DNA from 3 places in the Cobetia sp. BMC6 genome. Region 2 is predicted to be linked to each of the others. Evidence: predicted binding sites of a transcription regulator. Region 2 holds the regulator's gene; each other region holds the start of a gene.
What was found. Region 2 encodes PhoB, which activates phosphate uptake and scavenging genes when phosphate is short. Its sites were predicted from a motif close to TGTCATANNNNTGTCANA; they were not measured.
Positions count from the first base shown of each region.

Region 1: the regulator PhoB is predicted to act here: its motif matches at 1,752-1,769, upstream of MKZ40_RS11920 (CYTH domain-containing protein).
Region 3: the regulator PhoB is predicted to act here: its motif matches at 2,586-2,603, upstream of ugpB (sn-glycerol-3-phosphate ABC transporter substrate-binding protein UgpB).

Region 1 covers NZ_JAKUMF010000005.1:225,338-229,573, reverse strand. The annotation lists gene MKZ40_RS11930 (inorganic phosphate transporter) at 1-779, opposite strand, end outside; gene MKZ40_RS11925 (TIGR00153 family protein) at 820-1,500, opposite strand; gene MKZ40_RS11920 (CYTH domain-containing protein) at 1,976-2,986, shown strand; gene MKZ40_RS11915 (ion transporter) at 3,138-4,202, shown strand.
Region 2 covers NZ_JAKUMF010000004.1:281,685-285,920, reverse strand. The annotation lists gene MKZ40_RS10780 (chorismate lyase) at 1-59, shown strand, start outside; gene ubiA (4-hydroxybenzoate octaprenyltransferase) at 127-1,017, shown strand; gene phoB (phosphate regulon transcriptional regulator PhoB) at 1,241-1,930, shown strand; gene phoR (phosphate regulon sensor histidine kinase PhoR) at 1,938-3,260, shown strand; gene cysZ (sulfate transporter CysZ) at 3,429-4,157, opposite strand.
Region 3 covers NZ_JAKUMF010000002.1:58,169-62,404, forward strand. The annotation lists gene ugpA (sn-glycerol-3-phosphate ABC transporter permease UgpA) at 1-864, opposite strand, end outside; gene ugpB (sn-glycerol-3-phosphate ABC transporter substrate-binding protein UgpB) at 1,068-2,438, opposite strand; gene MKZ40_RS04470 (hypothetical protein) at 2,829-3,416, shown strand; gene MKZ40_RS04475 (acyl-CoA dehydrogenase) at 3,549-4,236, opposite strand, start outside.

The DNA of each region.
Region 1 (4,236 bases), on a different contig from region 2:
ACGCCGCTGAAGTCGAAGTCGTCACCGGTGGCGCGATTCTTCTCCTTGAGGCGTGAACGCGCGACCTTGCGCTCCATCAGCACGCCGATACCCATCACGATGGCGCCGATGACGACGGCCAGCAGCAGGCTGGATTCGAAGCTCAGGTGCAGGCCGACATGCTTGAGGCCCTTGACCATGGTCACCATCGAGATGATGAAGCCGACCAGGAACATGTACATCGGCACGTAGCGCTTGGCGGCCGCGAACGGGTCTTCGTTGTCGAAGATCAGCGTCTGCACGGACTTGAACAGCACGAAGGCGATGGAGCCCGCCAGCAGCGGCGAGACCAGCCAGGAGGCCGCGATCTGACCGACCTTGGTCCATTCGACGGCATCCACACCCAGACCCGCAGCGGAGAAGCCGACGATGGCGCCGACGATGGAGTGGGTGGTCGAGACCGGCCAGCCCTTCATGGAAGCGATCAGCAGCCAGATACCGGCGGCCAGCAGCGAGGCCAGCATGCCGTAGACCAGGAACTGCGGATTCTCGATCAGCAGTGACGGGTCGATGATGCCTTTGCGGATGGTGTCAGTCACCTCACCACCGGCAAGCCAGGCACCGAGGAACTCGAAGATCACGGCGATGATGATCGCCTGCTTGATGGTGATCGCCTTGGAACCTACCGAGGTTCCCATGGCATTGGCGACGTCATTCGCACCCACACCCCATGCCATGAAGAAACCGAACAGACAGGCAAGAATGACGAGCACATCGCCGTATTGAGCAATGATGGACATAGAAGACTCTTGGACAGATGGCAGGACGTCCTGATGGCGCTCAGCGCGCCATCAGGATCTGCAGTCGGGTACCGACCTTTTCCGCTTGGTCAGCCACATCGCCGACCCAATCGATGATCTTGTAGAGGAAGATCACATCGACGGGCGGGAGACTGGCTTCCAGCGAGAACAGGGTCTGGCGGATGGCGATCTGCTGTTCGTCGGACTGTTTCTCGAGCTCATGCAGCTCGTTGATCAGCTTGTCGACCAGCTCGCTCATGTTGCGCCCGAAACCGGACTCGACGAGGTCTTCCAGTTCACCCAACGCACGACGCGCCTGGCAGACCGATTCGACCGCAGTCTTGAGATACTCACGCATGGCGGGCACCAGTGCGGTGGGTATCTGCATATGACGACCCAGCATGATCCCGGCGATGTCCTTGGTGACATTCGCGATGGAATCCTGGACATGGATCAGCTCGAGAAGGTCGGAGCGCGAGACCGGCAGGAACAGCGAGTTGGGCAGGTTGAGACGCAGCTGCGTCTTCAACTCGTCCGCTTCACGCTCCAGACCACTGATGGTCTTGCGGATGCTGGCTGCCTGCTCCCAATCACCCTGCTCGCAGGCGTCGAAGAAGGTCAGCAAGTGCTGGGCGCACTCGTCGGTCTTGATGATGTGGGTGTGCAGCGCCTTGAAAGGCGAGCGCCCGAACATCGAAGAGAAAGGGTTGGTCGTTACCATAGTGGCCGTCGGCGTTAAGGATTGACGCGCGGAGTGTAGCAAAGCCTTTGTGACGATCACATAACTTTCATCGTAACGTCATGATACCGCCATGCTGTTGTCATTTACGCAACAACAGCGGCAGTACGGGGGAACACGAAGGATTCCAGAAGAGAGATTGTCATGTAGCGGCAGGACCCGTGGTCGCTGGCTTTATCCACTGTTCGTAATATAACCAAGGACGTGACGACAGGCAATTGCTGTCACTTCAATGTCATCATGCTGTCATATAAGTGTGATTCTGCCGACAGGCCGATATCCGGCATGCCCTTCCGCCCTCCCCGTGCTTGCCTTGCCGCGGGCCAGGCGCGAGCATGAGACACACGAGCCTTCACCACCATGCACCACGCTTGCCGGAGGCTCTGCGGTCCTGGCGCCGCTGTCATCCTCATCCGTCAGCATCTGTCTTCTTTCATCCGTACAGGGAGTGCCCATCATGGCGCAAGAAATCGAACTCAAACTGGCACTGTCTCAACCCGTCATTGATCGCGATGCCATCCTGGAGACACTGGCGAGCATTGCAGAACTGGCAACGGTCATCCCCAGGCGGCGCTGGCTGGCCAACACCTACTTCGACACCCCCGAGCATGCGCTGGAGCGCGCGCGCATGGCGCTGCGTCTGCGCCAGAGCGGTGAGGATGCCGACAGCACGGGCGCCCTGCGCCAGACGCTCAAGACCAGCGGCGAGAGCCATGGCGGACTGCATTCTCGCGGCGAATGGGAGTGGGAGCTGCCCGAGGGCCAGACCGGCCTCGACCTCGACGGCCTGCGTGACCTGCCGCCCTTGCAGGCGCTGGAAGACGGCGCCCGCGAGCAGCTGCTGAGTGCACTCGCGCCCAGCTTCAGCACCGATTTCGAGCGTCATGCCTGGCAGATCGACGTCAAGGCGACACGCAGCGACGCGAATGTGAGCGACGAGCAGGTCACCGTCGGCGTCGAGATGGCGCTGGACCTGGGCGCGGTGAAGGCCAGTGGTCGCGAAGTGGCCATCCAGGAGATCGAGCTCGAGCTGACCGGCGGCGAAGAACTCGCCCCCGAGGTGAGAGAAGGCGTGCTCTGGCAGCTGGCGGATTCACTGGCCAGCCGCCTGGCACTGCGCCCGGCGGATGCCAGCAAGGCCAAGCGCGGCGCGGCGCTGCGGGATGGCGAATGGCATGAGAAGACGTTGGATACCGCTGACCCCGGCGCGCTGCTGTCCGCCGCCATCGATGCACTCGATGCCCACGCCGACCGTCAGGCGAAAGACGACCTCAGGTGGCACGCGCATGCGTTGGCCGCCCTGTCGGCCCTTGCATCACGGCTGGCCGCCAGCCAGCATCCCGGCCATATCCATGCGGTGGCGCTGGTCGAGGCGCTGGAAAGCAGCGACGGCGACGCCTCACAGGACTGGGCGACTCGCGACTTCGGCCAACACAGCCTGTCACTGCTCGCGACGCTGCGCGGCTGACTCTCGGCACGACACTGACTGCCCAGCCGCCAGGCGCTAGACCACTGGCTGATGGACAACGGCCGGGCAGTCACTGAAGGTCACACACTGAGACATCCCCGATACGCCCTGACATTCATCCGGCGTCGTCACGCCCGTCAAGGAAGCCTGCATGCCTGAACGCCAGGGCCCTGCCAATGAATATGGCAGCACGCCGCAAAGCCCCCCAGCGACACCCTCGCACCCCAGCGACTACGAGCCCGCGACGGGCCGCCTGCGCGCGCGGCTGTTCCATTGGATCTTCGAATCCGACACCAAGGCGGCCAAGGCCTTCGATATCGGCCTGATCCTGATGATCTTCGCCAGTGTCGCCGTGGTGATGCTCGACAGCGTGCCCTCGCTGAATGCGCAATACGGCGAGCTGTTCCGCATCATGGAGTGGGGCTTCACGATCATCTTCACGCTGGAATACGCCGTCCGCCTCTACTGCCTGAAGCATCCCGGCACCTGGGCCAAGGGCTTCTACGGCGTGCTCGACCTGCTGTCGATCGCGCCCACCTGGCTGTCGCTGCTGATTCCGGGCGCCCAGGCCCTGCTGGTGGTACGCGTGCTGCGTGTGCTGCGCCTGTTCCGCGTGTTGCGCCTGATGGCCTTCGTCGGCGAGGGCCGCATGCTGGTCGAGGCCATGACGCGCAGCCGGCGCAAGATCCTGCTGTTCTTCATCACCGTGCTCAGCATCGTCACGGTGTTCGGCGCTCTGATCTATCTGATCGAGCCGCCCGAGGCCGGCTTCACCTCCATCCCCAAGGCGCTCTACTGGGGCGTGGTGACGCTGACGACGGTGGGCTATGGCGACATCGCGCCCATCACGCCGCTGGGGCAGTTCATCTCGGCGCTGATGATGATTCTCGGCTACTCGATTCTCGCCGTGCCCACCGGGGTGTTCTCGGCCGAGGTTCTCAACGGCCTGCGCATGCAGCAGACCAGCGACGAAGCCTGCCCGGGCTGTGGTCGTGAGGGCCATGATCGCAACGCCAAGTACTGCAAGTTCTGCGGCACCTGGCTGGACGAGGACACCCGCGACCCGCGCGAGCCAGAACCGGAGCCTGAGCCTGAGCCTGAGACAGAACCGGAGCCCGAATCTGCGCCTGACGCAGAAACCCCATCGGACGATCAGCCAGAACCTCCCGATAGCGGGCCTCCCGATAGCGGGCCTCCCGACCACGACCGCAGCTGACGAAGCCGAGAATCACTCAGCACACGACAACGCC
Region 2 (4,236 bases):
AGGTGCTGGTGCAGGAGGGCTTCACGCCAGCCTTCCAGCACGCGCTGCAACTGACCTGAGCCGTGCGGCCGACTGGCCTCGTTTCCCTCTCTTCCCTTGCCCACTACCACCCGCCCAGGAGCCCCGATGACCGCGTCATCCACTTCCGCCGCTTCGCGTCCTTCCAGACTGGCCGACTACCTCGCCCTGACACGGCTGGACCGCCCCATCGGCACCTGGCTGCTGATGTGGCCGACCCTATGGGCACTGTGGCTGGCGGCAGATGGCATCCCCGAGCGCACGACCCTGCTGATCTTCATCGCCGGGGTCTACCTGATGCGCGCCGCCGGCTGCGTGATCAACGACTACGCCGATCGGCATTGGGACAAGCATGTCGAGCGCACGCGTGACCGACCGCTGACCTCGGGCCGCATCTCGGAGCGCGAGGCGCTGACACTGTTCGGGGGGCTGGTCGCGGCCGCCTTCGTGCTGGTGTGCTTCACCAACCTGACCACGGTGCTGCTGTCGATCGTCGCCGTGCTGTTGGCAGCCAGCTACCCATTCATGAAGCGCTTCCATCATCTGCCCCAGGTAGTGCTGGGCGCCGCCTTCGGCTGGGCGATTCCGATGGCCTTCGCCGCGACGCTGGAGGAGGTGCCGACCTACGGCTGGTGGCTGTTCGCGGCCAACCTGATGTGGACGGTGGCCTACGACACCGCCTATGCGATGGTCGATCGCAACGACGACCTCAAGGTGGGCATCAAGTCCACCGCCGTGCTGTTCGGGCGTGCCGACAAGCTGATGATCGGCCTGTTGCAGCTGGGCATGCTGGTGGTGTTGATCGGCATCGGCCTGCAGCTGGCGCTGGGCATCTTCTACTGGCTGGGGCTGGCTGCCGCCGCCGTCACCTTCGTCTGGCAGCAACGTCTGATCCGTGAGCGTGAGCGTGCGCCCTGCTTCCAGGCGTTCCTCAACAATCATTGGACGGGGCTGCTGATCTTCGCCGGTATCGCCCTGGCGACCTGGCCGATGAGCTGACTCCTGCATAAATATTCGCATTATTTAATTTAAAGCTATCCCTGCCCCCGGTTGCTCCCCAGCCCACGATTCATGCCTGCCTGCCGCGCCTCCAAGGCGGCTGGCAGGCTTGCGTGCAAGCTGCCATGCTGGCAGTTGTCATCTGGTTGTCATATAAGCGGGTTGTAATCGTCATCGACTTGTCATTCTGGCGCGTGCGCCGACTGCTGCATGGGATCTAGCGATGAGCTCCAAGACCGTACTGATTGTCGACGATGAATCCTCGATTCGCGAGATGATCGCCGTCGCCCTCGAAATGGCGGATTACCGCGTGCTGGAGGCAGACAATGCCCAGGACGCCCACGCCATCGTCGTCGATGAAAAGCCCGATCTGCTGTTGCTGGACTGGATGATGCCGGGCACCAGTGGCCTGGAGCTCGCGCGGCGTCTCAAGCGAGACGAGACCACCTCGGAACTGCCGATCATCCTGTTGACCGCCAAGGGCGAGGAAGACAACAAGATTCAAGGCCTGGAAGCCGGTGCCGACGACTACATCACCAAGCCCTTCTCGCCACGCGAGCTGGTCGCCCGTCTCAAGGCCGTGCTGCGTCGCACCACCCCCAAGGGGGTCGAGGAGGCAGTGGAAGTCGAAGGCTTGATGCTCGACCCGGCCAGCCACCGCGTCACCGCCCACGGCAACTCACTGGATGTCGGCCCGACCGAATATCGCCTGCTGCAGTTCTTCATGACGCATCAGGAGCGTGCCTACACCCGCAGCCAGCTACTCGACCAGGTATGGGGGGGTAACGTCTATGTCGAGGAGCGCACCGTGGACGTGCACATCCGCCGCCTGCGCAAGGCGCTGGGCACAGGCCATCAGCATCTGATCCAGACCGTCCGTGGCACCGGTTACCGCTTCAGCGCTCAGGCCTGAGGGATTCATGCGCTATTGGACCAACGAGCTATGGCGCCTCGGCTACCTTGCCGGTGGCTTCGGCCTGATCGGTGGCCTGCTGGGCCATCTGGGCTGGGGCCTGGCGCTGGGTCTGGCGCTGTATCTGTTCGTCCATCTCAAGCACTTGAAGAGCCTCTATACCTGGCTGATCACCAATCCCCATGAAGAGCCACCGCCCGGCGATGGCGTGTGGGGAGACCTGCTCGATCGTCTCTACCGCTATCAGAAGGGCCAGCGTCAGACTCAGGAGCGACTGCGCAGCATCCTCAACCGTATCCAGGAATCCTCCGAGGCCATGCGCGACGGCCTGGTGATGCTGGACAACCACGGTGACATGGAATGGTGGAACAGCGCTGCCGAGCAGCTGGTCGGTCTCAAGGCCAGCCACGACCGCGGCCAGCACATCACCAACTATCTGCGTGACCCCGCCTTCATCGACTACTTCAATCGGCTGGCCTACCGCGAGCCGCTGACGCTGCAGTCGCCGCTGTCTGACAACCTGACGCTGCAGATTTCCATCACCCTGTTCGGTGACAACGAACGTCTGGTCATGCTGCGTGACGTCACCCGCCTCTATCGCCTGGAAGAGATGCGCCGCGACTTCGTGGCCAATGTCTCCCATGAACTGCGCACGCCGCTGACGGTACTGGCCGGCTATCTCGAGACCTACTCCGATTACGCCGATGACCTGCCACCGCGCTGGCAGCGTGGGCTGGGCCAGATGAAGAGCCAGACCGACCGCATGCAGCACCTGGTCGAGGACCTGCTGACCCTGTCACGCCTGGAAACCGACGAGCTGTCCGACAACGGCCGCTGCATCGACATGAGTGCCCTGCTCGGCCATATCCGCGACGACGCCGAAGGCCTGTCCCAGGGACGCCACACCTTCTCCATCGAGGCCGATGCCAGCCTGTCACTACGCGGTGAGGAGCAGGAACTGCGCAGCGCGATCTCGAATCTGGTCTTCAATGCGGTGCGCTACACTCCCGAAGACTGCCATATCACCCTGCGCTGGAAGGCGGATGACCAGGGCCTGCTGGTCGAGGTGGAAGATGACGGGGATGGCATCGACCCGGTCCACCTGCCGCGTCTGACCGAGCGCTTCTACCGCATCGACAAGGGCCGCAGCACCGCCACGGGAGGCACCGGTCTGGGGCTTGCCATCGTCAAGCATGTGCTGATTCGCCATCAGGGCCATCTGGAGATCGACAGCCACCCCGGCGAGGGTGCGCGCTTCCGCTGTCACTTCCCCGACGAGCGCGCCTGTCAGACGAGCGCTCCCCGGACCAGCAGTGCGCTAGCCCGGTGATGTGCTGACTCCGTGATGAGCTGAGCCGGAGGCCAGCCCAACGCGGAACACCCCGCAGCCACCTCGAAAGGAGGCGACTGCGGGGCGTTTCTTTTGGTCCGCCAGACGACGCTGCGGCTACCTCAACGACAAACCAGTACAGCGATGAACCAGCTGCGACAGGCTGTCTCAACGACGCGGCGCCGGCAACTGACGGTAGTGGCTCTGCCACATCAGTACCGCCCCGGCGACAGCGCCCGGAATGAACAGCAGATTGGCCAGAGGCACCAGCGTCATGACGAACACCGCGGCGCCGAAGGTCAGTGAGGGCCACCAGCGCGCCTTGAGGCGCTGCTTCATGTCACCGAAGCTGACCTGATGGTTGTCCATCGGGTAGTCGAGGTACTGGATCGACATGCTCCAGGCCGAGAACAGCCCCCACAACAGCGGCGAGAGCAGGTTCAGACCCGGGATGAAACCGATGATGAACAGCGCGATCATGCGCGGGATGAAATAGCCCAGCTTGGCCATTTCACGTCCCAGCGAGTCGACGCCGATCTTCATCAGCCCACGGTCATCGTCAATCAGTGTGCCATCCAGGCGATGCTCGACCTTCTCGGCCAGAATGCCGTAGAAGGGCGCGGCGATCAGGTTGGTCACCAGGCTGAAGGTGAAGAACACCACCAGCAACAGACTCACCACCAGCAGCGGCCAGATCAACCAGCTGAGCCAGTCCAGCCAGGCCGGCACCTTGAGCATCCAGTAATCGATCCAGCCACCGAACTGGTTGAACAACACCCACAGCGTGATGCTGTAGAGCACCAGGTTGATCGCCAGCGGTACGAATACGAAGCGGCGCAGCCCCGGGGTATAGACCATACGGGTCCCGCGGACCAGCGCCGATACGGCATCAATCATGCGACGTCCTCGTCATCTCAAAAGAACCGGCCAGCCAGCAGACTGACCGGAGCCACACCCTAGCACTCCCGCCTGCGCA
Region 3 (4,236 bases), on a different contig from region 2:
CTTCTTCTCGACATATCTGAACTGGATCAGCGTCAGCACGCCGACGATGACCATCAACAGCACGGATTGGGCAGCACTCGAACCCAGGTCCTGCCCGACGAAACCATCTTCATAGACCTTGTAGACCAGGGTGCGCGTCGAGCCGGCCGGGCCGCCCTGGGTGGTGGCATCGATGGTGCCGAAGGTCTCGAAGAAGGCGTAGACCACGTTCATCACCAGCAGGAAGAAGCTGGTCGGTGAGAGCAGCGGGAAGGTGATGGTCCAGAAACGCCGCCAGGGGCCGGCGCGATCCATCGCGGCGGCTTCCAGCAGACTCTTGGGAATCGCCTGGAGGCCGGCGAGGAAGAACACGAAGTTGTAGCTCATCTGCTTCCAGATCGAGGCCAGCACCACCAGCAACATGGCCTGATCGCCATTGAGCTTGTGGTTCCAGTCGATGCCGATGGCGGACAGCAGCTCCGGCAGGATGCCCAGCGTCGGATCGAACAGGAACAGCCACAACACCCCGGCAACGGCGGGTGCCACGGCGTAGGGCCAGATCAGCAGGGTCTTGTAGGCATGTGCGCCGCGCAGTACGCGGTCCGCCAGCACGGCCAGTCCCAGCGCCAGTGCCATGGCACCGAAGGCCACCGCAAAGGAGAAATAGGTGGTCGTCCATAGTGTCGTGAGGTATTCCGGCTCGCTCAGCACGCTGACGAAGTTGCTCAGCCCGGTGAATTCCCGCGAGAGACCGAAGGCATCCTCGACATAGAAGGCCTGTTCGATGGCCTGGTAGGCCGGCCAGAAGAAGAACACGCCAACGATCAGCAGCTGGGGTGCCAGCAGTATCCAGGGCGTTATGGGGTGTCGATTGAAATGGGCCATGCAGCAGGGGTCTCGCAAGCAAGGAGGGGCTGGGTGGTTCCATCGGTAACACGGAGCCGGCAAGCCTCGGCCGCTCCTGCACCATCACGCCGTGAGAGAAGGGAAAGGACACCGGATGTCGGATGTGCTTTCCGCTCTCTGGCGATTGAGAATGGCGGGAGGGCGGGCCTGGCATGGGCCCGCCCTCCCCGGTGTGGCGATGATCAGCCGTTGGCGCGTTCGAACTTCTCGAGCAGCGAATCACCACGCTTGACGGCGTTGTCCAGGCCGTCCTGCACGCTTTCCTTGCCGGAGAAGATCTTCTCCAGCTCTTCATTGATCACGTCACGAATCTGCACCATGTTGCCCAGGCGCAGCCCCTTGGAGTTCTCGGTCGGCGTCGCGGAGGTCATCTGGGTGATGGCGACGTCGGTACCCGGGTTCTCGGCGTAGAAGCCCTGTTCGCGCGTCAGCTCTGCCGCGGCAGTGGTGATCGGCAGATAGCCGGTGAACTGGTGCCAGTCGGCCTGCACTTCGGGCTTTGAGAGGTACTGGAAGAACTTGGCGACACCCTGGTACTCCTCATCGCTGTGACCGGACAGTACCCACAGCGACGCGCCACCGATGATGGAGTTCTGCGGTGTCTCGATCACGTCGCTGTCATAGGGCAGCGGTGCGACGCCGAACTCGAAGCCCTTGGCGCTTTCCTTGACGCCGGCATAGCTGGCGGAAGAGCCCATCATCATTGCGCACTCGCCGGAGTAGAACTTGGGCGCCGCATCATCGAAGCGACCGCCGAATACGAAGCGCTTGTCGGCCTGCCAGTCGTCGAGACGCTGGATGTGATCGACCACGGCGGTCGTGTTGAATTCAAGGCGGGTATCAGTGCCGGCGAAGCCATTGGCCTGGCTGGCGAAGGGCACGTCGTTGCGCGCCGAGAAGTTCTCGAGCATCACCCAGGACGGCCAGGTGGTGGTCAGACCACAGCTGGCGGCGCCGGAATCGACGACCTTCTTGAGCGCAGCGCCCATTTCCTGCCAGGTCTGCGGGAGGGACTCGACGCCCGCCTCGGCCAGCACGTCCTTGTTGTAGTAGGTCACCGGCGTCGAGGAGTTGAACGGCATCGACAGCATCTTGCCGTCGGTGTCGGTGTAATAGCCGGTGACGGCAGACAGGTAGGCGTTAGGGTCGAAGGCGGTGCCTTCCTGCGGCGCGAAGTCTGCCATCAGCTGATGCACCGGGACGATCGCGCCCTTGGCGCTCATCATGGTGGCGGTGCCGACCTCGAAGATCTGCACTATGTCCGGGCCCTTGCCGGCGCGGAAGGCGGCGATGGCGGAGGTCATGGTCTCGGAGTAGTTGCCCTTGAAGACCGGCTTGACGACGTAGTCGTCCTGGCTTGCATTGAAGTCGGCCGCGATCTCGTCGACCTTCTTGCCGAGCCCGCCCCCCATGGCGTGCCACCATTCCACCTCGGTGGCGGCGAGGGCGCTGGCGGAGGCGGAGGCGAAACCGATGGCCAGCGCGAGGCTGGCGAGGCGACGAGTCGCGGTGGCAGTCGTGCGGGTGCTTGCATGATGAGTCGGGCGGCGCATGGTCAAACTCCTGAGAGGTTCCCCTGGCCAGCTTCCGCACAAAGAAGAAGGACGCTGGCCGCTGACGATCGATGGCGACGATCAAGTGAACATTTTCTTGTTCTTTTGATGATCGTCCGAAAAGCGTAGACGACTCTATAGCGCCCGCCTTACAACTTTGTGACAGGAAGATGTTCATTCGAGCGAGGCTGAACTTATGGCTGAACTCGAGACTGAGTTTATGGCTCGGCGGCTGCTGGATATGCTTTGTCTAAACAGCCGGCGTGTGGCGCTGGTAGCTCGGCCAAGGCTGGCAAGCGAGGCGTTGGTCGCAACTCAAGGCCGGAATAAGCGGCCGGCGAGCGAGTGTGCTAGTCTTGCGCGCTGAAAATGCCTGTGGCGGAGAACGCGATGAAAGTGGTTGAAGTGAGTGCCGGTGCCCGACGTGATGCCTGTCTGGCGATGCTGTGCGCCGAAGTCCATGGCCGCGAAGGGGGGCTGGATGCGCTGGTGAGTTACGCCGGCGTGCGTGGGGTGTGGTTCGAGAATGAGATGGCGCGCCTGTTCGCGCTGGTCGACGATGCCGAGCGCATCCACTCTGCCGCGCTGCTGGTACTCGACGAGAACGCACGTGGCCTGAATCTGGCGCTGTGGGCGACGCCGACGGTGCATCGCGGTCATGACCACGGCATCGCGCTGGTCTCCCAGCTGGCCGATCACGGTCGCCTGCAGGTACGCATCACCGACAGTTCACTGGTCAGCGTGCTGCGTCGCGCCGGCATCAACGACTGGCTGGAGGCTGAGGCCGAAGGGGATCAACCGCGTGAGCTGGTCGGCATGAATCCGGCGGCGCGTGTCGGCAACCTGGCGGCCCTCGACGCGCCGCTGCGCCTGGACCGCGAGCGCATCAAGCGCTCCTTCAAGGCGCGCCCGAAGGACTTCGAGACCTACAAGAACGCCTTCGTGCGTGACCTGGAGCACTTCGCGCGTCATATCTGAGGATGAGATGACGCAAGCGAATGGCATGCTCTGCCAAGACAAAGGCCCCGCTCATTGAGCGGGGCCTTTGTGGTTCTGCGATCAGTGATCAGTGATCAGTTCGTGCGTCGATCACGTGGGCGTCGCCAGTGATCAGGCGGCGTCCTGCTGCGGGTTGGAGGCGGTGCCGTCACTCGCCATCGGCTTGCGCACGAAGGCGTCGAATTCGAAGTGGTCGACGGTCAGCATGTCGAGCACCTCGGCTTCGAAGACGCGCATGAAGTCGCCATCCTCTGCTGACAGGATGCCTGCCTCGACCGCCGCTTCGATACGTGCTTCCGGTGACAGGGCATCGGCCGGAATCTCGCCCTTGTGGTAGGCCTTGGCCAGCGCCTTGTAGATCGGCTCGGCGCGCGGATAGTCCTTGAGCAGCGCGTTGTAGCGGGCGAGGGCGTTGTCCTGCTGGCCTTCGTCCTGGGCGTCCCAGGTGTTGTCGGTCAGCTTGGCACGCAGTGCAGTGTCGGTGGAAACGGCACGGGCGACCTCGCGGGTCAGGCTATCCCTGGGCATGGCGAACTGACGGCCACGCGGCAGGGCGATCACGCGCAGGGCAGTGCCCAGCGCACGGTTGGGCAGGTTGGCGAACAACTCATCCAGTGCCTTCTCCGCGCGGTGCAGCAGCCATTGCATGCTGTAGTGGAACAGCGCCTCTTCGTGTTCGCAGGCCTCGGTTTCGTGCCACTGCTTGAGCGTCAGTGATGCCAGATAGAGGTTGGACAGCACGTCACCCAGGCGCGCCGACAGCATTTCGCGCGCCTTGAGGCTGGAGCCGAGGCTTGCC